DNA from 4 places in the Oceanobacillus sp. CF4.6 genome. Region 1 is predicted to be linked to each of the others. Evidence: riboswitches for the same ligand, from Rfam matches in the RefSeq annotation. Region 1 holds a riboswitch; each other region holds the start of a gene.
What was found. A riboswitch is a leader RNA that binds a small molecule or an ion and turns the genes downstream of it on or off. The one in region 1 is predicted to bind cyclic di-GMP.
Positions count from the first base shown of each region.

Region 2: it holds a riboswitch for cyclic di-GMP, as region 1 does, so the genes downstream of both, ACHABU_RS04625 (anti-repressor SinI family protein) here and ACHABU_RS16905 (GGDEF domain-containing protein) in region 1, are expected to answer to the same signal.
Region 3: it holds a riboswitch for cyclic di-GMP, as region 1 does, so the genes downstream of both, ACHABU_RS02375 (type II secretion system protein) here and ACHABU_RS16905 (GGDEF domain-containing protein) in region 1, are expected to answer to the same signal.
Region 4: it holds a riboswitch for cyclic di-GMP, as region 1 does, so the genes downstream of both, ACHABU_RS09045 (EAL domain-containing protein) here and ACHABU_RS16905 (GGDEF domain-containing protein) in region 1, are expected to answer to the same signal.

Region 1 covers NZ_JBIMEX010000013.1:52,244-59,730, reverse strand. The annotation lists gene ACHABU_RS16920 (ABC transporter ATP-binding protein) at 109-876, opposite strand; gene ACHABU_RS16915 (FtsX-like permease family protein) at 954-3,308, opposite strand; gene ACHABU_RS16910 (NADP-dependent oxidoreductase) at 3,750-4,685, opposite strand; gene ACHABU_RS16905 (GGDEF domain-containing protein) at 5,279-6,073, opposite strand; cyclic di-GMP riboswitch class I at 6,091-6,174, opposite strand; gene ACHABU_RS16900 (hypothetical protein) at 6,372-6,650, shown strand; gene ACHABU_RS16895 (creatininase family protein) at 6,868-7,487, opposite strand, start outside.
Region 2 covers NZ_JBIMEX010000002.1:194,721-202,207, forward strand. The annotation lists gene ACHABU_RS04590 (DegV family protein) at 1-658, opposite strand, end outside; gene ACHABU_RS04595 (response regulator) at 1,511-2,203, opposite strand; gene ACHABU_RS04600 (sensor histidine kinase) at 2,315-3,454, opposite strand; gene ACHABU_RS04605 (YigZ family protein) at 3,630-4,280, shown strand; gene ACHABU_RS04610 (hypothetical protein) at 4,322-4,480, opposite strand; gene ACHABU_RS04615 (VanZ family protein) at 4,628-5,128, opposite strand; gene ACHABU_RS04620 (helix-turn-helix domain-containing protein) at 5,303-5,632, opposite strand; gene ACHABU_RS04625 (anti-repressor SinI family protein) at 5,712-5,840, opposite strand; cyclic di-GMP riboswitch class I at 5,862-5,945, opposite strand; gene ACHABU_RS04630 (LCP family glycopolymer transferase) at 6,369-7,313, shown strand; gene ACHABU_RS04635 (penicillin-binding transpeptidase domain-containing protein) at 7,437-7,487, shown strand, end outside.
Region 3 covers NZ_JBIMEX010000001.1:434,826-442,312, forward strand. The annotation lists gene ACHABU_RS02340 (YtpI family protein) at 10-306, shown strand; gene ACHABU_RS02345 (DRTGG domain-containing protein) at 890-2,197, opposite strand; gene ACHABU_RS02350 (hypothetical protein) at 2,268-2,495, opposite strand; gene ACHABU_RS02355 (hypothetical protein) at 2,585-3,121, opposite strand; gene ACHABU_RS02360 (hypothetical protein) at 3,114-3,656, opposite strand; gene pilM (type IV pilus biogenesis protein PilM) at 3,669-4,574, opposite strand; gene ACHABU_RS02370 (prepilin peptidase) at 4,587-5,342, opposite strand; gene ACHABU_RS02375 (type II secretion system protein) at 5,487-5,846, opposite strand; cyclic di-GMP riboswitch class II at 5,882-5,965, opposite strand; gene ACHABU_RS02380 (type II secretion system F family protein) at 6,040-7,236, opposite strand; gene ACHABU_RS02385 (type IV pilus twitching motility protein PilT) at 7,240-7,487, opposite strand, start outside.
Region 4 covers NZ_JBIMEX010000004.1:183,224-190,710, reverse strand. The annotation lists gene ACHABU_RS09080 (YolD-like family protein) at 1-71, shown strand, start outside; gene ACHABU_RS09075 (HU family DNA-binding protein) at 698-970, opposite strand; gene ACHABU_RS09070 (Spo0E family sporulation regulatory protein-aspartic acid phosphatase) at 1,385-1,576, shown strand; gene ACHABU_RS09065 (hypothetical protein) at 2,429-2,653, opposite strand; gene ACHABU_RS09060 (hypothetical protein) at 3,241-3,453, opposite strand; gene ACHABU_RS09055 (hypothetical protein) at 3,585-3,800, opposite strand; gene ACHABU_RS09050 (EAL domain-containing protein) at 3,818-4,147, opposite strand; gene ACHABU_RS09045 (EAL domain-containing protein) at 4,203-4,544, opposite strand; cyclic di-GMP riboswitch class I at 4,625-4,713, opposite strand; gene sda (sporulation histidine kinase inhibitor Sda) at 4,980-5,114, shown strand; gene ACHABU_RS09035 (hypothetical protein) at 5,227-5,391, shown strand; gene ACHABU_RS09030 (winged helix DNA-binding protein) at 5,604-5,921, shown strand; gene ACHABU_RS09025 (hypothetical protein) at 7,207-7,487, shown strand, end outside.

The DNA.
Region 1 (7,487 bases):
TGATTTGCACCTCTATTTTATAATAGTATTTATTTAGTCCTATTCCTATAATTTCGAGAACCCTCATAATTTTCCCACTTGAAATTCATGTCGAATGCCACTAAAAGATTAGAACCCATTTTCCACTAACCATTTCATCAAGATTTCTTCTCTTACCTTTATGTCGCGATCCTGCTCGTCGTATTTACGCATTTTCTTCTGTGCCACAATATCCCCATCTACCATAAATAATACTCTTTCCGTTTTTGCTGCCACCTTTGCATCATGCGTAACAATCATGATTGTTGTGCCTTGTTTATTAATCTCTGCAAGAATGGACATTACCTCTCCTGATGCCTTGGAATCCAATGCTCCGGTCGGTTCGTCGCCAAATATGATATCCGGATCATTGATCAATGCTCTACAGATGGCGACTCTCTGCAGCTGACCGCCAGAAGCTTGCGTGATATTATGATCCGCAAGCTTTTCAATATCAATCATTTCCAACAATTTTTTTGCTTTTTGATGTACCGCATCTTTATCCGCATCTTTTGATACAAGCGCAGGAAACATTACATTGTCTATTAGTGAGAGATTCTTTAAAAGATTAATATCCTGAAAGATAAATCCCATGTGACTCAGCCGAATCTTCGCCAGTTCTTCTTCTTTTAGTGTGCTGATTTCACTGCCTTTAAATTTCACACTGCCAGAAGTCATTCGATCCATGCCGCTCACATTATACAGAAGTGTTGATTTCCCGCTTCCGGATGGTCCCATGACCGATACGAATTCCCCTTCTTCAATTTCCAGGTTGACATCTTTTAAAATATGAAGCTCATGATTTTTTACTAATTCTACTTTTTTGTTCATACTTCTTGCTTCTAAGATATTGCTCAAAAATATCCCTCCAATCGCATCTATTTATTCATTGTCTATATCTGAAGAGCCACCTGTCCAGACTTTTTCAGCAAGTTCTAACTCTTTAAATCAACAGATAAATCATCTTTGACTGATACCCTGCAACATACAGATATCGTAAAACCAACTACTGTAATTAGCGCTAATGGACATAGTAGCCATGTCTGCCATGCAACATTCACTAATTCAATTTTTGCTACTCCCATACTGGACATGGCCATACTGATAAGAAACTCTCCTAAATAATTCGAAACCAGCACGCCAAGTATGATTCCCATTACAAGGACCATCACCGTTCCTGCCATATATTGATTACTAATTTGCTTTGAAGTTAATCCCAAACTCCGCATAATGGCAATCTGAGACACATCCTTTGTTAATAACATTCGAAGGAATAATGCCGTAATTAATACAGCAATGATTAATGCAATGGCAATTCCGCCTATTACAATCGTGCTCATCCTATCAATGATATTTCCAAGCGTCTGCTTTGTATATTCTTTGATGTCATTTACCTGGGCAGAATCTAAAGATTTCTGATATTCGTCCATTTTCTCTTGAAGATCAACGCTCCCAGCGACATCCATGTACAAAATATACCAGAGTACCGCATCTTCATTTACTCCAAGACTAGTATCCGCCTTTGCTGTTTTGCCGCCATTTGTAATATCTTGATAAATACCGCTTACTGTCAACGTCAATTCTTGCCCGTCAGCCTTTACGGTTACTTCATCTCCAACTTTCTTGTTTAATGCGTCTTCCTGCGCATTGGCAAAGGAAAGTGAGATTTCTCCTTCGTCCTCCGGTGCTCTCCCTTCTAAATAATTTAATGGAAATACGGAAAAATCTCCGGTTTCAATATTCATATAATCCCAGGCATTTTCTGCATTTTTGACTTGGTAGGAACTGGTAATGTAAGCCGCATACTTTTCAATATCTGAATCATACTGCAGTTCTTCCTGCAGCTTCTGAAAGTCTTCAGTAATCGTATCTGTCCTCCTGAGATCGATTCTCATGTCGGATTTACCGATTCCCATATAGGTGGAAAATTCCGGTGAATGCATCGTGTTATACATATTTAATGGAAGAATTATAATAAACGTACATACGGCAAAAATAAATAGCAGCAATCTGTATAATTTAAAGCGCATCCCTACATCCCTAAGTCCCATATAGATATTGCTGCTGAAAAACTTATTCTTCACAAGCGGATAACGGTATTTTTGGTTCTTTCCACGTTCGTTAAAATCTCTCCGCAATGCTTCGACGGCAGAAATTTTATCAATTCGTTTCAGTACCTTCTTGCAGTACATAACAATCATGAAATAGATAAGGAATGGAGCAATAAGTGATAATATATATTTTAAGTTTCCGGATAAATCTGATGATAGATAAAGTCTCATATTCCCGTTAAACAGATCGATTACTGCAAAGGAAATCAGATAACCGATGATACCGGCTGCTACTGCCAGGACTCTGTATTTGTTAAGATATACCTTCTTGATATCTTTTCTGGATATTCCGATTGCTTTCATTACACCGATTTCTCTTAAATCTTCATCAATCGTTGCCAGAAAAGTCAGTCTGATACAGAGCGAAGCGATAATAATCAGCAGAACACTAATCAGTATAATGACCATTGCAACGGTCGCATCGGACATGGCATTAAACAACCGGAATACCTTTCCTCCAATTAAAGGACCGTTTGCTGGAAGATCTGCTTCGATATAGGCCGTCTGAAGTCCTTGAGGATCCGCGTTTTCATTCAGTTTGAATTCAATCAGATATTCCAGCTCCCCTGCCTTTATTGAAAGCATGTCATCATAGTCCGCTGGATGAATCACAAACCGTTTTGATGAGGTAAGCGAAGCGTTCATTTCATAATCTCTTGCATAATCTGAGATGACAAACTCTTTCTCATACCCTCCGCTGTTCACCGTAATTACATCACCTATTTTGAGGTTATAAAGTTCCATGAAATAGATGGGAACAGCAACGAAACCTTCCTTTACATCCAGCTTCTCATTATCCAGATCCAGGATAAAATCAAATTTCTTATTCTGAACAACAAATGAAATATCCTGTATCGTTCCAGCCATCGATTGATTATTGCCAAAATGAATATGACGTCCATCCATATTCAGAAGAACCATCGTCTCCTGCATTGCTATGTTCTCTCGTTGCTCTTCAGTAAATTGATCGATTGCTTCTTGGTCATATTCACCGGAATGCATCTGCGTAATATCAGCAGGTACTGCACTTTCCTCAAGATCAGACAGTGACTGCATCAGATTGGCAATGATATTTGTTCCACTAGCTGCCAAAATAACTGCTAAAGTTATAAAGACAAATACGGATATTGTTGAAATTTTATTCCTGAGAAGATCGTTCTTTACCATTTTAAAAAACAAACTTTTACCTCCTTTCTTCATCGATAATTTTACATGCTGGTTTCTTAACAGACTGACCTGAATGATTATTGAACTTACTAAAGTAATCATATAAATTAGTATCTATTAGGTAAACCTGCTTGAGTCTAATTATTTACTAAGCCCTCAGCCCTATTTTTCTAATATTATAAAATATATAAATAGAAATGGATCAAGAGGAAGTGGATAAGTAAAAATTGCTTCAACTGCAACTGACAATCAAGAGTTAATGAAAAATGATGTCGGCCCCTAATTGCTAAAAACTAATTGGGACAAGAAACCTGTCCCCACGGTCCACATGAGGAAGATGACTAACCTGTGCTCCAATAAATGGTTAAAAAAATTGCTGGTGATTTCTCACCATAAAAAATACCCGATAATGATGGTTAGTCATTATTGGGTATTTTTTGGACTTTACACCGATTATTTAACTTTTATTACAATTTTCCCTTTGGCATGATGTGTCTCACTTAATTCATGTGCTTTTTGTAACGCTTCTGCTGAAAAATCAAATACACTACCCACTTGAGGCTTAAGTATTCTTTTCTCAAGTAATTCGCCTATTTCACCTAGCTGTTTACCATTTGGCGTTAACCAATAGGAGCTTGCTGTTACTTGATGCTTTTCTATTAATGCTGGATCGGGTTGTCCGGCAATAGTTACTAGTCTGCCACCAGGCTTTAATATTTGGAAGCTTTTATTTAAAATGTCGCCGCCCATTGTATCAATGACTACATCATAATCACTTAATTCTTCTTCAAATTGTTGTATGCGGTAATTAATGAATTCATCTGCACCTAGCTCTTTTACATATGCTTCATTTTTTTCACTCGCTGTTGTAGCGACATAGGCACCCAAATGTTTTGCCATTTGAATGGCCAAACTTCCTACACCACCAGCTCCAGCATGGATGAGTACTTTATCTCCTTGCTTGACTTTTGTATTATCCACTAAACACTGCCAAGCGGTTAAACCTGCTAATGGAATAGAGGCAGCTTCTTCAAATGTCAGGTTGCTAGGCTTTTTCGCAAGCAATTCCTCATCCACAGTCGTAAATTCCGCATAAGTACCTTCAGCGGTAGTATCCGGTCGTGCAAAAACTTCATCCCCGACCTGAAAATACGTCACTTCACTTCCAACTTCAACGATCTTACCAGCAACATCCCAGCCAAGGATAATTGGGAATGTCCAATCAAGCATCTGCTTTAAGTAACCCGCACGAAGCTTCCAATCAATCGGATTAATGGAAGTTGCATAAACCTCAACAAGTACTTGGTTTGCTTTTATTTCTGGTTTCGGTAGCTCCTGCTCCACCAACACATTTTTACTACCATATTCATTGATGACAACTGCACGCATGAATAGCACTCCCTTTTACGAAATATATTTGCAAGCTCTAGTATTAGTTTCTTCCTAAGAAGTCATTCCTTCTCTCCAGAGCTTGATAAAAACTCTAACATAAGATTTTCACTTCCATGTATCTAATTGATACACAATATATCTTAGCTTCTAATAACTTGAAATCAAAATAAATTGCTTAGAAGGTGGTAGATTATGGATCAAATCACCTTCTCTTTAATAGGGTAGCGTCAGGAAAATGCGGATTTACACAACGTTAAGCAGATTACAACATAGAAATCGGTTCCTAACACGATAGGAACCGATTTTTTGATTTGTGTTAAGCTAATGCACCAGTTAGTGATTACTCAGCTTCTTTTAAGAAAGAAAATATACTTAACTAATCCGATTGCCTAAAAAGTACCATAGGGATGCTTTCAATCATTTACTAGTAACAATATCTCTTCATAAGGACCATACACTTCTATTTCGTACTCTTCTTGAAGCAAAGTACACCGTTAGTACAAAATAGAGGTTTACTTTAAAATAATAAGCTCCAATATTTAATATCAATTAAAAATTGCTATCTGATTTCTACCGTTTTCTTTTGCTTTTTATAACGCATTATCGGTCTTTTCGATAAACGTTTCTACTTCCTCTCCACTGTAAGAAGATACTCCAATGCTGATTGTAAAATGGATGCGTTCGTTGTTATAAGTAAAATCCGATTTTTCTATAGACTCACGTATACGTTCTGCTAGGATTAGTCCTTCTTCAGCGTCGGTGTTTGGCATAATAACTGCGAATTCTTCCCCTCCAAAACGAACAAAAGCATCTGAGTTTCTTACATTACTTCCAATCATATTTGAAATATGCTTAAGTGCTTCGTCCCCACATTGATGACCGTAATGATCATTAACTTTCTTGAAATGGTCTATATCTAACAACAAAAAAATTAGAGGATTGTTATTCTTTTTACTAAAAGGAATCGTTTTTTCCATAAAAAAATCAAAATACCTTCGATTATAAATTCCAGTTAACGCATCGGTAATAGTCAATTCTTCCACTTCTTTTAACAAGTTGGAAGATTTAATTATGAAATACCCAACAAATACAGTGACGGACCAATTAATCATTGAACCAAAGATAAGTTCGATCATCAGATTTGTCTCGATGCTAGTTCTCTGCGTAACCTCTGTTGTGAACTTCAAAGCAGTGTAAAAGATGCTAGCTCCTATAATTACTTTCCATTTCGGATACATATAAACTATCATGATAGTCGGAATTAGAAAGAGATTCCAAGTCCTAGGATAATGTCTATTCGCTTCATCCGTTAAAATCGTGTCTATGACAACAGGGGAAAACGTAAATAAAATAATTATTAAGTAGTAAAAACCTTTTCTTTTCAATTTCTTTCGTTACTCCTTTCGGTAATCCAGCCATCGTTGCTTAATGCTTTAGATCTGTGATTTTGCGTCATTACCTTTCGATAATTTTGCCTTTTTCAATAGAGTTGCTAAGTAAATAAGTATACAACATTAGATGCGATGCTTCCAAGGTTTTACTAAATAATCTGATTTTCATCTGTATCCATTGTCTAATATTGAACTACTACACATTAGTCAAAGAGCTTCTCTACTTATTGTAGAAACGCACCAGTTTGATGAATAAGGTCTTATACGTTGTCATAAAGTATCAGTAACAGCATTGCTAAGGAGAGTAGGCAAATGGTTAGATTTTAAAAGTAAAAAAGTTGTCTTAGTAACTTTGATTAGTGGATTAGTTCTATTCCTAATCGTTAATTTTAATGGAAAGTCGTTGGATGAAGATAATAAAAGTAATGGAGGAAGCAATCTTACATTTGAACAGCAAATTAAAAATTTTGGAGAAAAACAAACGAGTAAAGTCCCCAAAGATTACACACCAGAAGAAGCAATGGAGAATGGCGATATCACTCCAACTAACAGGCAACATCCTTACAAATAAGAAAAAACGTGTTTCAATTAATCAGTTGTCATTGCTTTTTAGCAATCCTCCTATTTCGTGCATTTTCTTATAATAAAACGCACACTAAATTGCGCAATCATTTGTAACAAAAAATGACTACCAAATCAGCATACAATTTGATAGTCACTTTCACTTATATTTTTAATGTTTGCGCTAGGTAACGGAACCCGTTCGTATTATTTACGGTCCCTGAAACTTACCTCGGAAGCCACTCCCCATATCGCTTCATACTAACATTTTGCGTATATTCATCCAATTCCCTCAATTGCTTCACAACAGTAACCATATCTAACCCCTCAACAATTTCATTGATCGCTGCGACACCAGATTTGGCATAGCCTTCACGTTCATCTGCCGTTTTCAATAATGGTGTATATAAGTGGTCGGAAGCATGGTCAAAATAATAGCCAACCGCACCGGATTGTAGTGCATATTTTCCAAGGGGCGATGCTGGATGGTCCGCATTTGCTTTCATTACTTTTTCCACATCATAGCTAACAGATTTGGACTCTGGTACGTTAAGTGGAACATCTTCCAATCTACCTAAGATGTCATAGGCACCTATCGCCATATCATTGAATTTCTCAAAGAAGTTAAACGATAAGTCTTTCACGGTTCCAATCGTCACCATTAAGTCCATATAAAGAATAGGTGCTTTGGTACGGTCAAAAAAGTCGCGGATCATTGGACCAACTGTTAAATATGCTGGTCCATGTAAAGTAACATAAACTTGTCTTCTGAATCCTTGATGAAGTAGTGACTGTGCAATTCTATCTAAGTATGCTGCACCGTCTTTTGTTGTCATTTGTACTGTTC
Region 2 (7,487 bases), on a different contig from region 1:
CATCTGTTTCAAGCATTCCGATGATCCGATTAATCGCTTTTTTACGGGTTCGTATTTTTTCAAATGGAACAATAAATTTTTCCGAGAAGTAAAGAATAGGCTTCACTTGCAAAAGACTACCAACAAGTGCCTGTGCTCCACTCAAACGTCCTCCACGCTGCAGGTTAGTAAGATCGTCCACCATAAAGTAAGCCTTCACACTATTCTTCATCTCATCCAAGCGCTGGAGAACTTCTTCAGCTGTTTTTCCTTTTTGAGCCATGTCAGCAGCTTCCAGTGCATAAAAACCTTGAACCATACAACTCACTTCCGAATCGAAGGCATAAACATCAATACCTTCAACTAACTCACTTGCTGTTATAACTGTCTGGTACGTACCACTAATGCCACTTGATAAGTGAACAGATATTACCGCATCATAATCCTTTGCAAGCTCTTCCAACTTGGTTGTTATATAACCAATGGATGGCTGTGATGTAGTAGGCAGTTCTTTTGTTTCTCTTACTTTTTCATAGAACTGTTCTGCTGTGATATCTATTTCTTCTTCAAAGGAGTTATCTTTAAAAATAACACTGAGCGGAACCATATGTATCTTATGCTTGTCCCTTATATCAGCGGGGATGTATGCTGTGCTATCTGTCATTACAGCAAGTTTCATGTATATCCTTCTCCTCTATAGCAAATTGAACGATACGTGTAATTTATTTTACATGAAAGATATGAAAAAATCACCTGTAATTAACTCAACTTTCGCAGATTGAAATTGACAAATAAGCCTTGGTGGAAATAGGAGGGCTGGAGATACACTGTTCAAGTTAAATTTAAATTAACTTTTTGCTCTGAGCAGTCCGGTTACACTTAGACTTCAAGGGTTTATTCGTTCATTTTGTTGATTTTTATCATCGCATTTTAGATAAAATGCGACATAACTTTTGGTTGGTATTCTAACATATGTGCTGTTGCTGCCGTCCGGGTTCGCTCTGGGCGGATGCGCATCCTTAGGGCACGGCCTCAGCCCCGAAGAGAAAACCACTCTTCTGGTCTTCGGACACGTGCTTTTCCCGCAGGAGTCACCGCCCGCCGCTCACCCGGACTGGTGAAGTTGTATGATGTTATTTTAGCACCCGCAAGTATAGTAATTGTTAGCAACCTTAACTAGCTCTGGGAAATACACGGAGACTCCAACGGGAAGAGAGGCATAGGTGAGACACTGAAATGCGTCAGCATGAAGGGGCTCACCAGCCGCCTTAGGATGCGCGCAGTGTATTTCCCAGAGCGGTCGCCGAAGTTTCTACATACGGATAGAAATCAACCAGCAGTTACTTCGCATTTTATATAAACTCTGCGATGATTAAAAAGAAAAAAGCATTATTTTAAGTTTAACCCAGATTAAATGTTTAAACTTATTTTATTGGTGCGAAATTAGAGTAATTAAGATAAATAACCTGCACATAGAAAAATACCCTGGTGCATTAACACCAGGGTATTTTTAAAGCAACTGTAAAGTAAGTTAAATTACTTCCACCCAGCCCTTGCGAATTGCCGAAACAACCGCCTGTGTACGGTCATTTACGTTCATTTTCTGTAAAATATTACTCACATGGTTTTTAACTGTTTTTTCACTAATATATAAGGTCTCCGCTACAGCACGATTACTTTTTCCATCCGCCAGTAGCTGCAATACCTGACACTCACGTTTCGTAAGCAAGTGTAGTGGTTTACGGTATTCTATACCTTTATCCGTAATACTCGAAGCATTTTCCTTAGCAAGGCGACGATATTCCTTCACAAGGTTATGTGTTACCTTTGGATGCAGATAGGACCCGCCGTCACTGACTACTTTTATTGCTTCAATCAAGGAATCCGAATCCATTTCTTTGAGCAAGTACCCTTGCGCCCCAGTTTTCAATGCATGTGTCACATAGCTTTCATCATCATGAATGGAGAGAATAATTACTTTTGAGTTTGGAAAGTATCGGACTAAGTCAGCAGTCGCCTGAACACCGTTGATCTCCGGCATATTAATGTCCATTAATACAACATCGGGATTATTTTCTTTTACCAGTTTAGATGCAACAGACCCGTCAGCCCCCTCAGCAACCACGTTAAAGGACGGTTCAAATTCCAGAATGCGTTTTACCCCTTCACGAAATAACTTATGATCATCTATTAACACGATACGAATTTCTTTCTCTGTATTCATTGATTCATCTTCCTCCTGCATTCGATTACTTCGTACACCTACTAAAATTTATATGACAGATATATGTTTCTCTCTATTTTTCATTAGTTATTCTTATTAATCATTATATACTTATGGCGTTGAATAAGGAACTTTTATGGTAATTGTTGTTCCTTTGCCAATAGCTGACTGTATATTCAGTTGGCCTTCTAGCATTTCGACTCGTTCTCTCATACCTATCAATCCAAATGATTTATCTCTTTTTACACTCAAATCGAATCCCTTCCCATTATCTTTAATGAGCATCGTCAAACTATCTCTACGTATTTCCAGTTTAACTTGAATCAAACTAGCTGCACTATGCTTGATTGCATTTTGAATGGATTCTTGCATGAGACGGAAAAAGGCTATTTCATATTTTTGATTAAGACGCCTTTCTTCTCCAAAAACAGTAAAATCAATCGTGATTTTATTATAATCCGAGATATTGTCCACGTATTTTTTGATCGTTGGTACAAGTCCCAGATCATCCAATGCCATCGGTCTTAGGTCATAAATAATTCTTCTCACTTCATACAAGGAAGAACGAACCATTTCTCTTACACTTCTTATTTCTGCTATTGCCTGATCAACCGAACCACTTTTTACTGTTCGTTCCATAAGTTCGGAACGCAATAAAATATTGGCAAGCATTTGTGCCGGCCCATCATGTATTTCTCTTGATATCTTTCTGCGTTCATCTTCTTGTGCTTCAATAATTTTCAACCCAAATTCCTGTTTCTCTTTTGCATTTTCTATCATTTCGTTAACTTGCCGGAAATCATCCTGCAAGTAAGTAAGAATTACTGAAATTTTTCCAGCCAATCCTTCAGCCCGATTGATGGTTTGAGATAAGGTGATTAATCTTCTTTCCAATTCATCCCGTTTATCACGCAATACTTTCTCTTCCTGGCGAAGCATAGCTAGATTTGTTTGCATAAGATGTGTATTTTCATATACCTCTCGTATATCCGCCTCGGAATATCGTTCAAAGTATTTACTTACCTCGGCTAATCGCTGTCGTGAAAAGCGGACTTTTTCTTCTAACTGATCTCCATTTTCAATATGCCGAAGTACTTTTTCCTTCGTTTCTTTTAGCTCAAATACAAGATGCTCATGTTCCTTACGAGCCTCTTCACTAATATTGAAAATTTCGTCCTTGCTATTTTCAACGACTTCGATCATTTCGTCGATGACGTGGTCCAAAGCCTTTTCACTTATCTTTACCGCCATATTTTTCCACCAACCTATGTTATAGTTATACGTATAGACATTTCATTTTTTTAGGGTCTTTTCCCTATATTGAGGAAATATTTTCCTAATTTAGATATATTTTTAACAACTTCTCTTTATATGATATTAAGGGTACCTATATACTATAATGTGCGTTAGAGGTGAGAAAATCAAGATGTTAAAAAACTATTATACCGTAAAAAAAGAAGGAAATGACCAGATTATTATCCAGAAATCCAGATTTATCGGCTATATTAAGCGGGTGGAAAGCGAAGAGGAAGCACAAATATTTATTCAGGAAATAAAGAAAAAACATCATGATGCTAACCATAATTGCTCTGCCTATATTATTGGAGAAAATGACCAAATCCAAAAAGCAAATGATGACGGCGAACCAACTGGTACTGCAGGCGTTCCGATGCTGGAAGTGCTTAAGAAACAGCATTTAAAGGATACCGCAGTCGTTGTAACAAGGTATTTTGGTGGAATTAAGCTTGGTGCTGGAGGACTAATTCGTGCATATGGAAGTACGACTTCTCAAGCTATTAAAACTACAGGTATTGTAAAAAGACAGCTTATGAAAGGTTTTTCCATAACGGTGGATTACAGCCTTCTAGGTAAATTGGAAAACGTGCTAAGAAATTCGGATCATCTTTTGGAAACAATTAACTATTTGGAAAGTGTTGCGTTTATCGTTTTTGTAAAAGTTGAGCAGGACGAAGCTTTTCAGAGTTGGATGGTAGACTTAACAAATGATCAGGCAGATATCAAAAGAATCGAATCTAAATATATTGAAATCGATGTTACTTCGACCGATAAAATATAGAAAAATGACAAAACAAAACTGCATCCTATAGGAATGCAGTTTTATTTTGCCATCGATTGTGCATATTTTTCCAAACGCTTACTGCTCGACAACTCACTAATCAGCATCTTGATCAACTCTTCCGAACTATGAATATTTTGCTTTTCGGTTTCATCAATCATTCGTCGCAGCATATTTTTATATTTTTCCTGCTCTACCATTCTCTTACCGCCTTTTCGTTCATATTCCAAGTTACTATCATTGCAATTAAAAAGAACTGTATCATAGTTTTTGGTAAATGCGTGTCGAACTATGTCGAAACAAGAAATAATTTATTTTCCCTCACCATACCTATACGACAAAAACTGTCATTTATGGGCGCTGTTTCGCCTTTTACCAAACCAATTTATACTAATGATACAAAAAACAGCTATTAAAGCTCCAATACTATCCAACATGACATCGCCGGCATATGGAGTTCTATTAGGTGTCATTCCCTGGTGCAGCTCATCTAAAACGGCATATATAACTGTCAGCAGAAAAGAAAATAGTAATCGTATTTCTATTCTAAAGTCAGTCGATTTTCTAAAAGCGATATAGAAAAAACAAGCTAACAAAAAGAAGACCGTAACATGTGCGCCTTTACGAATAAAAAATTCGATAAAGCCATTAATCCCAAGTACATCAACATTTACCAAGGAATGATTATAAGTAAAAGAAATCCAACCAACAAATGGCTCTAGAAAACTGAAATCAATCAGACTTCCCATCAAGGGTTTAATATCCTGCTGCTCATATGGTGTAGCTGAAGAATAGAAGATAATACCCATCCACCCCATCGGCAACAGCCAATATAAATATTTTTTCATCGTTAACAACCAAACTTTCTTATAAGAAATAAAACACCCTGAACGATAACGAGACTATTATATAGTATATCTGTTAATCCAATAATTTTCATCTATTAATTTCCCCTTATATATATAAAAGGGGAAATCGAAACATAAAAAAACCGTTAAGCAGTTGGCTTGACGGTTTTTCTCTTAATGATCTTGTTTTTGTTTCCATTTATTAAACTCCAGGTATTCTTTAAACTGTTCTTTCGATACTCCAGACTGCATTGCTTCCTGTACAATTTGCATCCATTCATTATCAAGTTCTGCTGTATCTATGGATTCATTTTCATTAATTACATCATTGACGGATACACCTAATACAGTACTGATCTTTTCAATAAACTGGATCGATGGATTAGATTGAAGGTTTCGCTCAATCGAACTAAGATATGATTTTGCTACCCCCGCTTTTTCAGCTAATTCAGAGATGGACATTCGTTTTTCCTGGCGTAATTTCTTTATCGTTTCACCGATCAAGTTCCTCACCTACTTTCACTGCGCATTATATCATATTTACAGTAAGTAGTTCTATATAGAGTACACTTTTTCATGAAAATTACGCCTTTTGTCCTGTGTCTTTTAAAAATTGGCGAATCTCATCCATTGAAATTCCCATTTTTTTTGCATTCTTTATTAAGACTACCCATTCCTCATCAACTGCCACATTTTCAATAATCTTTTCCACAATCCGTCCCCCATTATTCATCCAGACAATCCAGCCATCTTAGCATAATGCTTTAGACCCGTGACTTTGCGCCCTTACCTTTCGATAAGTTTGCCCTTTTCTGAGGATTTCATTTATTTCATATGACTATCATACTATATAAACTAACACAATAGGTTGACTTCTTTTGTCGGATACAGACTAGTTTTGTAATTGACGAAAATACAACTATTATTCAATTGTTGGAATTCTAGTTTCATTGTATCTGCCGTAAGTTAACAAGGAAAATCACTTCTTAAATTTTAAACTTTCATGAAATAGGAAAATACTTCTTAAAAAATGGAACCGCTTCCTGTTACTATTATTTTATTAATAAACAAAAAATCCAGTCACCTTAAATAAACAAAAACCTACTTATTTCTTTAAATTCCATAGACTATATTCGCTATTTCAGATATAATTTATCCAAGATTTGATATTTTTTTACAAGTAACTACTAGTCAAAAAGTCTTATAATGGAAATCATAATTAATACAGAGGAGAATACGAGTGGTATCAAGAGCAGAGAAAAGACAAAATAAGAAAAAACGCAAATGGCCTTATTGGGTTGGTGGAATAATATTGGCATTAATTTTACTTGTTGGAGGATTAGCATTCTATGTTTGGAATCAGGTCGGTGCTACCGTAGAAACCATGCACAATCCGCTGGCAAGAGATGAAGACCCAGAAAGACAAAAACAAATACAGAATATCTTTAAAGAAACGGATTCTGTTAATATTCTTTTGCTTGGCGTTGATGAACGCTCCGGTGATAAGGGTCGATCCGATACAATGATTCTTTTGTCTGTTAATCCAAATACGGAATCGATGATTATGTTGAGCATACCACGTGATACTTATGTGAATATACCTGGACGGGGACAGGATAAGATAAATCATGCCTATGCTTTTGGTGGAACTGATTTATCGGTACAAACTGTCGAAGAAGCATTTGACCTTCCGATTCATACGTATGCAAGGGTGAATATGGAAGGCTTTCAACAAGGAATTGATGCATTAGGTGGCGTTACAATCAATAATGATCTAGCCTTCTCACAAGATGGTCACACCTATCCTGAAGGGCAAATTATGTTAAATGGTGAAGAAGCACTAAGTTTTATTCGCATGCGCTATGAAGATCCACGTGGAGACATGGGTCGAAATGATCGTCAACGAAAAGTAATTACCGCTGCCATGAATGAAGCGGCAAGTTTTAATAGCATTACCAAAGTTGGAGAGATACTGAATATTTTAGGTGACAATGTACAAACCAACCTAGATATGAAAAAAATACAAACCTTGTTCACTGGTTACGCAGGAGCACGCAAAGATGTGTCCACAATGGAAATAAGCGGTTCCGGACAAACCATTAATGGTGTTTGGTATTATATCGTTCCGGATTCTGAGTTTAACCGTATTCATACAGAGATAAAAGATCATATGGAAGCCAATTAGGAATGGTAAAATGAAAAGTCACCTGTGTATCATAAAACAGCGTGGCTTTTCTGTTCGATGTACAAATTTTTGTATATCGTTGATGGTATACTATATATAGAAAAAAAGTTGGGGGTATAATTTATGAAACGAATATTATTATTATTTATAATTCCACTTGTTCTTGTGGCATGT
Region 3 (7,487 bases), on a different contig from region 1:
AGAGATCAAATGGTTATATTCCCTATTGTCATTGTTGTTTCTGCAGTACTTTATATTTATTATAAGGTTGCAATTCTTAAAAATAATGATGTACTTACTCAAAAGTATTTTAACGGAAAAGCCCGGGTTTGTCTCGGAACATTCCTTTTATTTTTTGGTGTCAATCAGTATATTTTCTACAAAACACAGCTTGCATTGTTCATTTGTTTTATCATTGCCCTCGTTGGAGCACTCCAATTATACAGAGGTTTTATGGAAGCAAAACATTATCGCAGTGAATGGCGACGTTTGAATCCGAATGAATAGCACATACAAAAGAAATCGGCAACACTGGCCGATTTCTTTTTTTATTTAGGCTGTTTTAATTGGAACTGCGGATACTCGTCCCACCAAAATGATTTGTTGTTTTTTCACAAAATGTATAAACTATGAAGTAACTGCTAGTTATTTGCTTCTTTAAGTAAGTGCTTTTCCCGCCGTCCGGGATCGCTGCGGGCGGATGCGCATCCTTAGAGCACGGCCTCAGCCTCCTCGCGGAAAACCACCGCTGCGGGGGTCTTCGGACACGTGCTGGGACTGCGATTACTCGCCCCACCGAAAACCTTTGTTCCCGTAGGAATCACCGCCCGCCGCTCACCCGGACTGGTGAAGTTTTATAATGCTATTTTAGCTACGCTAGTATAGTAATTATTAGCAACCTTCTAACCAGCTCTGGGAAATACACGGAGACTTCTGCGGGAGGAAAGGCATAGGTGAGACACTGAAATGCATTAGCATGAAGGGGCTCACCAGCCGCCCGCGAAAAGCGCAGTGTATTTCCCAGAGCGGTCGCCGAAGTTCCCTATACAAGTTCGTAGTTTATCTCAACTGCAGATTAAAACAACATCACTTAACGATTAATCAGTTGAGCCATGATTAGTCCTTTGCCTACCAAATTACGCTCATTGTATACTTCCACATCTATTTTTGCGTATAGTCTACCAACATCAAGCAGTTTTGGTTTAATGACCAACTTGCTATCAATCTGTACCGGTTTGCTGAAATAAACGGTCAGGTTTTCAATAGTAATATCCGCTTTTTTTACTTTCATAAGCAATCTGCTGCTGGCCTCTGTAATCAAAGAAGTAAACACACCATTCGATAATGTCCCTAATTGGTTTGTCATCTGGGGAATAACTTTTGATTCAAAGACGGAGTCATCATCTTCACTGGCTTTCAAATTACTCGCGACAATATCATCAATCGTTTCCCCTACTTGCGGTTGACGCTGAATTTGCTGCATAGCCTTTAGCACATCCTGCCTGGAAACCACTCCTTGCAAATGGTATGCCTGGTCAACGACAGGAATCAGTTCAATCCCTTGCCAAACCATGGTATGCCCGACAGATGCGAGAGACGTCTTCGCCTGGACGACTTGCGGTTTCTTACTCATTACACGGTCGATAACTACTGTTCGATCTTTTCCTACAATATCCTTGGAAGAAACCATTCCAACGACACGCAACTTATCATCCACTACTGGAAATCTTGAATGAGATGACTTTTCATTCAGCTCATACCAGTCGGCAATTGTATCTTTTACTTTCAAAAAATGAGATTCTTCAAAGGATGTTGCGATATCGCCCACAAATACGATTTCTTTCTTGATCAGTTGATCGTAAATAGCTCGGTTAATCATGGCCGCTACCGTGAATGTATCATAGCTCGTCGAAATAATTGGCAGTTTTTTTTCATCTGCTAATTTTTTAACATGATCCTCTGTATCAAATCCACCTGTAATCAGTACAGCAGCACCTGCAGTCAGTGCCAGCTCATGTGCCTTAAACCGATTCCCGACAATAAGGAGGGAATCCGCCTGTGTATAACGCATCATGGCATCGAGTTGCATCGCACCGATTACAAATTTGCTTAACGTTTTATATAGCCCATCACGGCCACCTAATACTTGTCCATCAATAATATTTACAATTTCAGCAAATGTGAGTTGCTCAAAGTTTTCTTTTTTCTTTCGCTCGATTCGAATCGTACCAACCCGTTCAATCGTGCTGACTAGCCCTTGGTTCTCGGCCTCTTTTATAGCACGGTATGCTGTCCCATCACTCACATTCAGGTCCTTTGCAATTTGACGAACTGATATTTTATTTCCAACCGTCAACGAAATGATATACTGTATAATTTGCTCGTGCTTGGTTGTCATCTATTTCACCAGCTTTCAACTGTACTATATCACTTAGTAATTATTATTATACAGTTGAAATAGTTCAAACTCAATGAAAATCACGTTGCCTCCTATTATATTCTTCCTGTTCCATTACCGGAGGCCTAGTCATTTGTAAAAGTGTTGCAAAATTGGCACCTACAACAAACAGCAAGAACAAGAGCCAGCCCCCCCAGAACATCAATTCAACATTTGTTGTTGCATATGGAATGACAGGCCAGGCAATGTATAGAAAAAAGCCGGCTAAAAGTAATCGTAAAATGGCATAATGACGCATACGGATCTCCTCCTTTATTTCTAAGTTTATGAGGAAAACAGTGGCATAAGAACCATTTAGACAAAGTAAAAGGATAGCTTCAGTGGAAGCTATCCTGCGTGAAATGCTGTAAAAGTAATGGTTAGGTAAACATCTGTTTTAGCATGTTGAATATTCATTGTATCTATTCTTATTAGACGATTACTGGTTATTACTCCATCTATAAAACTATTTATTGCACCAAGGTTTGTTGCTGTTGCATCCAGTGTATAAATGCTTTCATCTATGATGGGGTTATCTACCTCTTCACCTGTCACTACATTTATTTCTCCACCCGCTCCAATATAGTCAATACTAACATCGGCATGTGCTGCAATTTCCTGTAACTCGGTAAGAACTATATTTACTGATTTACTGTTTGGTACTTTACGAGCAACTTCAGAGAGGTCCGCACTGACATCTGCTTCTTCCTCATTTGTCAGCTTATCCAGTTGTTTTTCATACATGGAAACTTCCTTCGCTAACGAATCCATCTCCGCATTCAACGGTTTAATTACATTTAAATAAGATATTCCGTAGATTACTAGAATCGCTGCAAACAGACCTACAGCAATATATGTATGTATTTTCCCCCAATGTTTAATCATTAACTACGAACTCCTCTACCAGTATTTCGCTGTTTATAATCACTGATAATGTAGCTTCATAAGAATTTTCCATTTTGATGGAACTTGTAAGTTGCGTGTCCTGTACATAGGGTTGCTCTGTGAGAATTGCAATATAATCAGCAACAGCATGAAGTGTTGGAAAAGAAGCATCGATGGTAAGTTGATTTTCTGTCCCATAATCAAATGTAATCAGTTGTTCAGGTTCTGAAAGCAAACCAATTATTTCATGATACACTTCTACTGTGGGAAGCATTTCAGATTCCAGTATAATCAATTCCTGCTCCAGCTGTTCCAGTTGCCTTTGGGTTCCATTTGCTTTTTGTTGTTCCAATAAGACGGATTCGATTTGTATCATTTCACTTTCAAGTGCTTCCAGTTGATTGTCATAACTATTTTTCTGAAAAAGAAGCACCGAAACAGCGAGGACCAGGAGGACGATAAAAATAATTCCAAGCAAGATGTATGCGATATTTTTATTTGGTTCTTTCTCAAGGAAATTAATTTCTATATTCATGATTGCTCCCCCTTACGAATCTTTCTTTAAAGCCAGTCCAAGAACGTCGATATACTTAGCTGTAAGCTCCTCTTCTTCAAAGCGATGGATTGGTATTGTTACCAATTTGGATAGACTGGATTTCACAGATTCAAGGAAAGGGAAATCACCGGAAAGAAGCAGCTGATTAATTTCGGACTCCCCTTTTGTAATTGAATATTGATAAAAATCGATAATCCGATTAATTTCTATAATATATTCACTGATTAACTGCTGTGCAGACTCTTCCTCCAAATCTTTCGTGATACTCATTTTCATATATCTTGAAAAAATAGCTTTATGATTTCGGAATGCTGTTAGCATCAATGCATCTTTATTCCAGTGAATCAATAATACATAATTCTTTTTTTCCTGCTTCGTTAGATAGTAATAACGGTAAACGGATAAAGATGTTAGATCAGCAGCCATCGGTTTTAATCCTGCTTTATCAAACGCTTCTTCAAAAGTGGTGATCTTATCTTTCGGATACGCAAATAATAGAATATCTCTATTTTTCTCATCTGCTTCTAGAAATTCGATTGCAATTGCTGGATTGGAAAATGGTAAATAAAAACTGTTTCCGATTTGTGTTTTTACATAGCCTGCTGTTTCTTCTTTTGTTAACGTTGCCGGGACTTGTAATTGGCGAATAACAATCGTATCATCCGGCATAGCAAAGAATAATTTCTTCCGTTTCCATTTATGCTTATGGACAAGTTCATTTACGACTTCAACAAAAATGACTTTATTTTGAATCATACCGTCCTTGATTGTCCCATCAGGCAATTCCACTTCCCCATGTATGACCATACCGACGACATTATTGTGTTTATGGTAACTGTATCGCAATACCTGATTGGTAATTACCATATTGACTCTTCCATTATTCATAATCCCCATGTTGTCACCCGCTTATATAAGTAGATTAAAGTACCAATTGATGATTGAATCCCCGTAAAAATAAGTAATTAAAGCTGCCAAAACGATATATGGACCGAATGGCACTGGCTGCTTTCTTTCGATTACGTTAAATAGAATTAGCATCATACCTATCACAGACCCAATTACACATGCCAGGAAAAAAGCCACTAAAATCTTTTCGGTTCCGAGAACAATTCCAAGTACACCGAAAAGTTTCATATCGCCTGCCCCCATACCGCCACGGCTTATTAAAATAATAATAAAAATGAGGCCAAAGCCAATAATAGCACCAACGATTGCCGACCACCATGGATTCAAGGGTACCACAAATCGCATCACGATGAAAAATGGTAGGAAGAAAAAAAGCACCTTATTTGGAATCAACATGTAGGTTATGTCTGTTACTAGTATAATCATTAGCATAGAAACTAAAAGTAATACGGTGATCAATTCGAATTGGAATCCAAGCGTGTAATAGCTCCATGCGAATAAAATGCCTGTGAAAAGCTCAATGGTTGGGTATATGTATGAAATGCTTTGTTTGCAATGTCGGCATTTTCCACGTTGGACCAGAAATGAAAATAAAGGGATATTTTCATACCATGTTAATTGTTGCTTGCAATTCGGGCACATTGAACGGTCATTTGCGAAGGGTATATGTTGTGGGATGCGTAGTCCGACGACATTGTAGAACGAGCCGAATATTAGGCCTAGGAGGAAGAATAGGATTGTTAGGGGTGTGGTCATTTTTTTGGACTCCTTAATTCTTAATATACTTGAATAAAACGCCCTGCAATATTAGATGCAAGGCGTATATATTTCATAATATTTTAATTTATTTATGTCCTACATTTTTTAACTCAAATCTACAGAATACTTCTTGTGTTATTATTATGGTTTACCATTACCACTATAAGTAAAAGTATCGCCTGTTTTTGAAACTGTACCTGTGTAAACTTCAGAATCACTATCTCCAGGGATTTCTATGTCTCCATCTAAGAATCCAGCAGTTACTAGATCTCCAACTGACATACCCTCTGTAAACAACTCACTAAGATCAGCCAATTTCGCGGCATTTTCAATTAACTCAACATTTGCTAGTTTTGCATCATTCTCTGATTTAGTAATTATTCCACTAACACTAGGCACCGCAATCGCCAAAATAATCCCCAATATAACAATAACTGCCAAAAGCTCTACCAATGTAAAACCTTTCTCTTTCTTCATCATCTTCTTCATTTTTTGTAACATAACATCTCCGCCTTCCTTAATCTAAGTTTCTATTAATTCCAGTCGGCCGGTTGCACTACTCACTCCAAATTACCCAAGTGCCCAAATATAGGTAATTCATCATCGTATCCTACTAAACTCCTATTACTTTTTCATTATATTATACTTTTTACCATATTTCTACAATTATCTTCACTAAATTTTGAATAAATTACTACATATTCTCAAACATACCAAACATTGGTATAACGATTGCCATTACAATACTACCAACCATCACGGTTAGTATAATAATCATCAATGGCTCGATTAATATTTTGATCCGACTTGAAAGCTGATCAACTTCTTCTTCATAAAAATCGGCAGCTTTAGTAAGCATATGATCCAATGTACCTGTTTTTTCACCAATTTGTATCATTTGTACAATTAATGTTGGGAATGCCCAGTGGTCTTTCATCGGCTTCGTCAGTGAGTCTCCAACTTCCAATGACTTCCTTGCCCGGGTTAGTGCATTCTCTATCACCCTATTTCCAACTACCTTTTCGGTAATTTCCACCGATTGCAAAATAGGTACAGCACTATTGACAAGTGTGCTCAATGTTTGGGTCATCCTAACCAATGCGCCTTTATGAACGAGTACCCCGAGAAAAGGAAATTTCATTTTTATCAGATCCATTCGGTATTTTACTCTATCGTATTGAATCAAATATTTGTATAAAACGACGACGATTGCAATGACGAATAGCAGCATCCACCAGTATTTCCCTGCAAAATCACTTAGGTTGATGACGAACTGGGTATACGTTGGAATTTCCTCACCCATGGAGCTGAACATGCCAACAAACTGCGGTACGATAAAAACAAGCAGAAAAATACTCAAAATAACGGTAATGACTCCTACCACACTTGGATAAAGCAGTGCTGAAATTACCCTTTGTTTGTTCCGGTATTGCTTTTCATAGTAATCTGCCATTTCATTCAGGATTTCATCCAGTTTTCCGCTTACCTCACCGGCATGAATCATATTTACAAGCAGTTCCGGGAAAATCTTCGGATGCCGCTCGCATGCTTTGGATAGAGGCTGACCTTGGTCAAGCTGTTTATCTATATCTGCCAGGGCGTTTTTTAATGCGTAATTGTTGGTCTGCTGCATCATCGTTTTGGTCGCATCGGAAATCGAGATCCCCGCATGTATCAATGTGGAGTATTGTCTGAGAAAAATAACGAAATCTTTATTCTTTACTCTGTTTTGTAAAATAATATCTTTATTCCAAGGCTTTGTTTCCTCTATTTCAAAAATGATTAATCCATCTCTTTCAAGCTGTGAGAGTGCGATGTTTTTCGTATCTGCTTCGATCTTTCCCTTTATCTTCTGACCCGATATTCTCCGCCCACTATATTGAAAATTCATCCTTTAGAAGCTCCCTCCCTGCATAAACGGAGCAGCAGTTTCAAAGTCAATTTCATTTTCATGAATCAATCGTTTCAAATCCATCTCAAGCGTATGCATCCCCTTGTCTCTTGATGTTTGGAGCACATTTTGAATCTGATGCAGCTTTTCATTACGAATCAAATTTTTAACAGCAGACGAATTAATTAATATTTCCGTTGCAACCCGTCGATGCATTTGGTCCTTTGTAATGAGCAACCGTTGAGAAATGA
Region 4 (7,487 bases), on a different contig from region 1:
ATTTACAACTGAATGATAACAAATACACCATAGTATCTCTAGAGAGTATCCTTGAAGTTTACATAGATTAATGATCTATGTGTTTTTTGTTGTTCTTTTTATAGGATTACTATGAGGAGTGAAAGTCAAAATTAGGATTGCCGAAACATAACCCTATACAAGTATATTTTTAGGGAAATTAGATTGTGGCTGTCCTATTGCAAAACTATCTCCTTGAACTGTTACACTTAATAGGAAAATTGGGTAAGGCACCGGATTACCTATATTTTCCTATATTTGGTTTCATTTTTTGTCTATATCCCAAGCGTAGGATCCGATGTAGCTCACCATTACTTTACCGTTTATGATGCGGGTAATATATTGTCGGTCTAATGGAACACCGTGGTAGTTAAAATAGTTTTCCCACCTTTATTATAAAATGTAAATCCTTTTAACAAAGAACAATTATTGACGATGTTTGGCTACAAAATCTGACCTTTGAACTTCTCCTGCTATTATGGTGTTCCATTGATGGCCATGCTCATATGCCAAAAGTATTTTACTTACGTAAGCTCTTACTTTGAAAAGAATCACTATGAAAAATGACCGTTTTTTGTAATATCTGTCTTCATTAATTGCATTAAGTTTTAATTATAATTTTCCAAATTATTATTAAAACAAAGAAATAAAGCCAACATTTTATGCTGACTTTATGTACTTACTTCACTGCTTCTTTTAGACTTTTACCTGGTTTGAAAGCAGGTACTTTACTTGCTTTTATTTCTATTTCCTCACCTGTTTGTGGGTTACGACCCTTTCTTGCGGATCTTTCTCTAACTTCAAAATTACCAAAACCGATTAGTTGAACTCCGTCTCCACTTGAAAGTGCTTCACTAATAGATTCGAAAATAGAATTAACTGCTTTGCCTGTATCTTTCTTTGAAAGCTCTGAAGCCTCAGCAACTTTATTAACTAATTCTGTTTTATTCATTACGCATCTCTCCTTCATTGATAGTAATACTTTATTAGTTTTACCATATATCGCCTGGATTAACAAGATTTGTTATATATACGAAGTTTCTAACTAACATATTGATCAATAATAAATTGCTCTACTTTTCCTATGAGAAATCCTATTCATATATGTTAATATTAGCATCCTCTTTGGTTAAATAGGTATTTCCCTAAAGCAAAAACATTACATTTATTAAACGCCATTCATTCAACTTGCGATTATTATTGAATTATATTGTTTAAGAACACTAATAAAGGGAAATGTATATATTACGTCAAAATAACTTATGAATTGCCAATATTTGCCTTGATTTGGCTCCTAACTTTAAAGGCTTTAAAGGCTTTAAAGGAAAATAATTTATGAAATCTATAATTTTTATGGGAGAAACTTATGTTTGCATATAACAAAGAAACGAAAGTGAACTTGATAGAGAAAATAAATCAGAAAAAAGAAACGTTGCTAAAAACGGCGGAAGTTTATGGTATTAGTAGTGAAAATACAATAGAATGTAGTCAAGAATTAGATAAATTAATTGTAGAGTATCAGAAAATAACAGAATCAAAAAGAGAAGGTTTAACATAAATACTATATTAATTACATACGATTTAAATCTTTACGAGACCTGGTCATTAAAAATAATTCAACAGGTTTCACACAACTCTTTGTACCTAATAAGGGGACTCAATAACACAAGATTTTATACTTAAAGATGAACATTAAATACTTTTAACTCTCGGATTGTATATTGCCATCACGCAGAACCAGTCGAGCCATCTTTTTTGATCCACTTAAATAAATTGCCAAAAAGCAGATATGTAGACCAGTTTTGAAGAAGTATGCCCATTTCAAGGTCTTGACAAGGAGCCTCTGTGGTAATAATTTCAGGAAATATACTGCAGCTAGGAGCTTGCCTGGCATGGGAAACCTATACATTACCACATCACCTTGTAAAGACCGTTTCCGAATATTTATAGTAAGTGAATAATACAGGATCACTTAATGGCAGAGGTGGATCAAAATGATGTTTTAGGTGGATCAATTTCATGGCATAGGTGGCTCATTTCAATGGCAATTATTTATAAAGCCAATTCGCAATTTTTTTCATCTAGGTCACGGAAAATAAATGTCACACAATTTTGATTTGGTGTTAGAGTTGGGAAACAAACTGGTAAAATCATGATGAGTTAACTGATTCGTTGGTCGATACGAGAGTTAACGAGGTATATGATTTTGATTTTGCACTTGAATTTCTGATTACCATAAAAAATGCCCATCTTTTATAAAGAGGCAATAAGTAAGGGGAGGACGGCCTTTGCAGCCATGTCCACTAAGTATTATTTACTTTGTTAATTAAACTATACTATTTTTTTATGCCTGAATATTCTTTTTTATTTGTAGGTTTTAACCTTTCTAGACAACTCCGTACATACCTTATTAACCATGGTCCTTCCTAATTAAATATTTCTGAAATCGTGGAACCGCAAGATTCTTCGATACTAATTTATTTATGTTTTGCTTTATCAGTGAATGATTGCCTTCATCTTCAGATAGCTCATCCATTGATACTGCATGTGGATATCTCTGATTAAGTCGAACAAGTATGCTTACTTCAATTAGAGTCAAATTATTTTCTTGTGCAATTTCTAAGTAGTTTACCATTAATTTCACTTCCTTTTATACAGTCACCTTTCCAACTTTACTAGAATGAAACCATGACTACTGTTAAGTTTTGGTAAATATTTTTTGTTTCAACTAAATTGTAAAATAGGATTTAATCTTCCCATATCCGTTCTTTTCCTGGTTATTAAAAATAATTCAAACAGGTTTAACACAAACTCTTGTAAGCAATAACACAAGATTTTATACTTAAAGATGAACATAAAATACTTTTAACTCTCGGATTAACTCCATAGTATTACTAAACTGTAAATTACAGTTTCTCACCACATCTTCTATGCTAAAATGTTTTAACACGCATTCATAGAGATGCAAACTATATTAATGTCCCTTTCTTTATTAGACGAGTGATTTTATGGATAGAAATGTCAGATTTTATCGCTAAATCGAAAGCGTTGGAATTTGGACACTTTAATAATATTCCTTTTACCTTTTCTATATTATCCACTTCTTCGTTGTAACAATCGCTACATAAATTGGATATAAGGCGGTCGATTTTTCCGCAATATACACAAGAACCATAGTTTTTCATCGTATTTCCCTCTCTAAATTTAATGAAAATAAAGTTATTACTTTATAATCTTGTACTTTTGCTCTTTTATCTCAATCAAGTTTTTTTCATTTAATTTATTGAGACTTACTTGAATTTGCCAATATATAGTCTTATCGTTTGTCATTTCCTCTATGGAAGCTGGGCAAGGATACCTACGGTTAAGACTAACAAGTATGCTTACTTCAATAAGATTAAGGTTATGTTTTTTTGAGATTTTTAAGAAATTCATTTACCAGTCTCCTTAATTATCTACAACAGTTCCATCTCCTACCTGTTGAATGCTCCAAAGGTTGACGTTTATGCTCTTTTTTAAAGAGGGTAATTTTAATACATCCCTCAATTATTACCATCTAAATCAGGCTATTCTACAGGTGTAATTTCATCAATCTGATTAATCATAAAATGCTCCACTGTTTTTGTATCATCTATATAGATAAGGGTGCTATTCTCATATTGATTAAATTTAATCATTCTTCCTTTGATCGTTTTCCGACCAATCCCCTCAAATATGATTTCCATTACTAATAGCCGATTATCTCTTATCCAGTCTTGAAAAAATTCTAGCAGATTTGCCATGTTAATCGTCCCTCGCTCTATGACATATTTTTCAAAGAAGTCGGCTTTCCCAACAAAAATCCTTGACCATATAAAACCCCTAAATCTTTAGCAACAGCCAGATCTTCAGTTTTTTCGATTCCTTCTAATATGAATTTCGTATTCGTATTTTCACAGTAAGTCATAAAGGATTTAATCATTTCCTGTTTCTGTTCCGAAACGGACAAATCAAATGCAAAATAATTATCCATTTTCAAATAATCAGGCTCTAATTCAATAATTGACTTTAAAGAAGCAGAACCCTTACCAACATCATCAATCGCTATCTGAAAGCCTCTTTTCTTTAACAAAGATATATTACTTTTCAAAGAGGTAATGTCAAAAACAATCTCCGCCTCGTTAATTTCAAAAATTATTTCTTCATTAATGGAGTTTAGATTTTGATAAAACTGTCGTTATAAAGGATGGGAAATCTGGGTTAACAAGGGTAGAAGGAAAGACATTGATGAATAACTTTCCATTCTCTGGTGAATATGGAGATTTAGAATATGAAGTAATTGCATTCTCAGTTGATCTTTTTTCTAATTCATAAAGCAGATTTACTTTTAAAGCAGTTTGAAAGACTACTTCCGGATTCTTAATAAGGTTTGATCGGAACAATACCTCGCACCCTATCTTTTTCCTTATTGTTAGATTGTATATAGGTTGAAAGTGATGGAAAAATTGTTGTTGTTCTATTAAGTCTTTTATCTTAGTTACAGGCATTCACAAAAGCTCCTTGATTAAAAAAATCCAAACAAAAACCACCTCAAAAGGTGGTAGCGTTTCAAACGTCAACCATCTTCTTCGGTAACCCGGCTGTCATAGCAAACTTAGTTGCCTTAGACCCGTAGCTTTGCGTCCCTATTTTTCAATAGGTTTGCCTTTATCGGAAATTGAACTGGTATTATTTTCCCTTACTTCCATTATAACTATTCCCTAAATAAAAACAACTTTTTTCGACAATTTACAACATTTCCTAACTTGACGTATCATTTTTATTTAATAGAGGATTTCTCATGATCCCTTTCAAATCACAAATTGTCTATGGCATTTCAAGTATAATTAGTATTTTATATAATAAGAGACTTAACAAAAATCTTTTTTTGATATACAGTGTATAATGTTGCCAATATTCTGGAGAGGAAAATATATGTGATAATGAATATTTCTGATGTTTTATTACTTCGTTCATATTACAAAGCTATAGATCAAAAAATACATTCAGATTTTATTGAAATTTTAAAAATCGAGATTGACAGAAGAAATCTGGAAACAACCAATCATCAAGTTTAACTCCGCAGGTTCGTACAATACATTTCAACCTTTTTTTCGCTTTTTAATTAAAATATTAAGGGATTGTTTTTATAAATGAATATATGTTATAAATGATACGGGAGAATTTGTTGTGGAAAAGAATCGTTTATATCTTCCTGCACTGACACTGGTACCAGGTTCGCGGTCATCATTTTTTGGAGTTCATTGGCTACTTTTTTTTCCTGATTCAATAAAAACACAACCTTTCAAAGATAGTCATTTTAGTATTGGTTTTTTAAATGTTTTTAATAAGTAAGAATGAATTTTAGTTCACTGTTCCTTCTGTTTAGGGCGTTTTGTTAATATGTGAAATAAGATGCTTAAAGTAAATGGTGCGTTAGTTTAACAAGCTATTTTGTTAATAAAAGGGACGAAGAGAACATTCTTCGTCCCTTTTTCAATGCGATTTATACTGTGATTTTGGGTGTAAAAGCTGTGTGATTTACCGTGTGATTTTGTGGGGCACCGTTGAAAAAAGAAGAGGAGCCATTAACAAATGAGATGATTTCGAGTTTGTGGAACCTGGAATTAACCAAGACCATGAAACGTCTGAATAAGTTCACACGCATTAGGTTATTGGAAAAGATTAAAAGCCCGCATGATGGACGAGTGGTTCATTACGTCTTAAACGAGCTTTATTTCCAAAAAGGGAAGACCACCACAAAACCAAGAGAAAAGTTCGTGAAACTATTCCAAAACAAACTGAGCGATGTCATTAATGAAGTCGAAAAGATTAATGAATTGAAGAATCGCCATCGTAAACCAAGACGAGCATACATAATATGATCGGACTCTTGCATTGCGTGATGCCCTACTTTCATATCGAAACCTATTATTTAGTATCCAACCCAGATGAATCGATATTGCAAGAAGGAGTGACGCTGCTCGAAGCCTTAGAACGAAATCCGAAAGCATTAAAGCATTTGTCTGAGAGTCACATCGGTCATATCCTGGGTATGAGAATGCCAACCGAAAAACCATTGATAACTACATGGATATCTTGCAAAAAGCAGGCGCGGTCATGGTATTAAAGTCAAAAAACAAAACCCGGTACTTAATCCATCCTGATTTGAAGTTCCGTTTGGATCACGATGGTATGGATAAATATACGCGCCATATTCGTGCGATGTGTGAACAGCACGATAACTGAGAAAGTGGCCCTATAACGCACTGCACCCCAAAGGTTAGAGTTAAATCTAATTTGGGGTGCATTTTATGCCTGTTTAGTTGCCTTTTTATTTGGGTATGCTTGAATAAAAACCGTTCTCTCATGGTAATACTTTTTTAGCCGAACTGTGCTGTGTCGGACATACTTTCCAATAAATATAGCCGTAAATAACCAATAAAACCCGTTCTCTGGTGGGGTCACTTCTCTTAAAAAAGCGTTCTCTCATGGTAATACTTTTTTAGCGAAACCGTGCTGTGTCGGACATACTTTTCAATAAATATAGCCGTAAATAACCAATAAAACCCGTTCTCTGGTGGGGTCACTTCTCTTAATGAAAGCGTTCTCTCATGGTAATACTTTTTTAGGCAAACCGTGCTGTGTCGGATATACTTTCCAATAAATATAGCCGTAAATAACCAATAAAACCCGTTCTCTGGTGGGGTCACTTCTCTTAAAAAACCGTTCCCTCATGGTAATACTTTTTAGCCGAACCGTGCTGTGTCGGATATACTTTCCAATAAATATAGCCGTAAATAACCAATAAAACCCGTTCTCTGGTAGGGTCACTTCTCTTAAAAAACCGTTCTTTTATGGTCATACATCGATCTCAACCCGTCCTCTAGCTGTCATACAACTCGAAAAAAGCGTTCTCTGGTGACATACTTCTTAAAAGAGTTATCCACAATAGAAACCTTTTAAAATACTTATCCACAGGTAATTTTCCGACCTTGTCCTCTTATATCTTGTTCCAACTCTTTATTAATAGAGAGGTGTGCGTCTACGGTGCTTAAAGCACCGTCCCCTCACAGGTATTCACATTGTTGTCGTTTGGTTTTATTTATTTTATAATTTATATAACATTTTATACCTAAATTAAAAAATAGAAAGGTGCGTTATGATTATATGATTTGTTCTTATTGCAAAACTGAAACACAAAATAGTAATGTATGTGACTTCTGCCGTGCCGATCTGCATGCAAAACGCCCTCAATTAAACCCGAACTTAGATGACACAGCAAGTGATTACACGCAACCACAATTAAAAGAACTACACACATATGATTTAATGCGCCTATTAAGCCATATACGAAAAGAACGTTCCGATATGTATAAAACCATGCAAACCGTCAGAAAAGCCCCCGACGAAGCTAAAATTGGCAATTATGACGAAGTTAACGAGGTTGG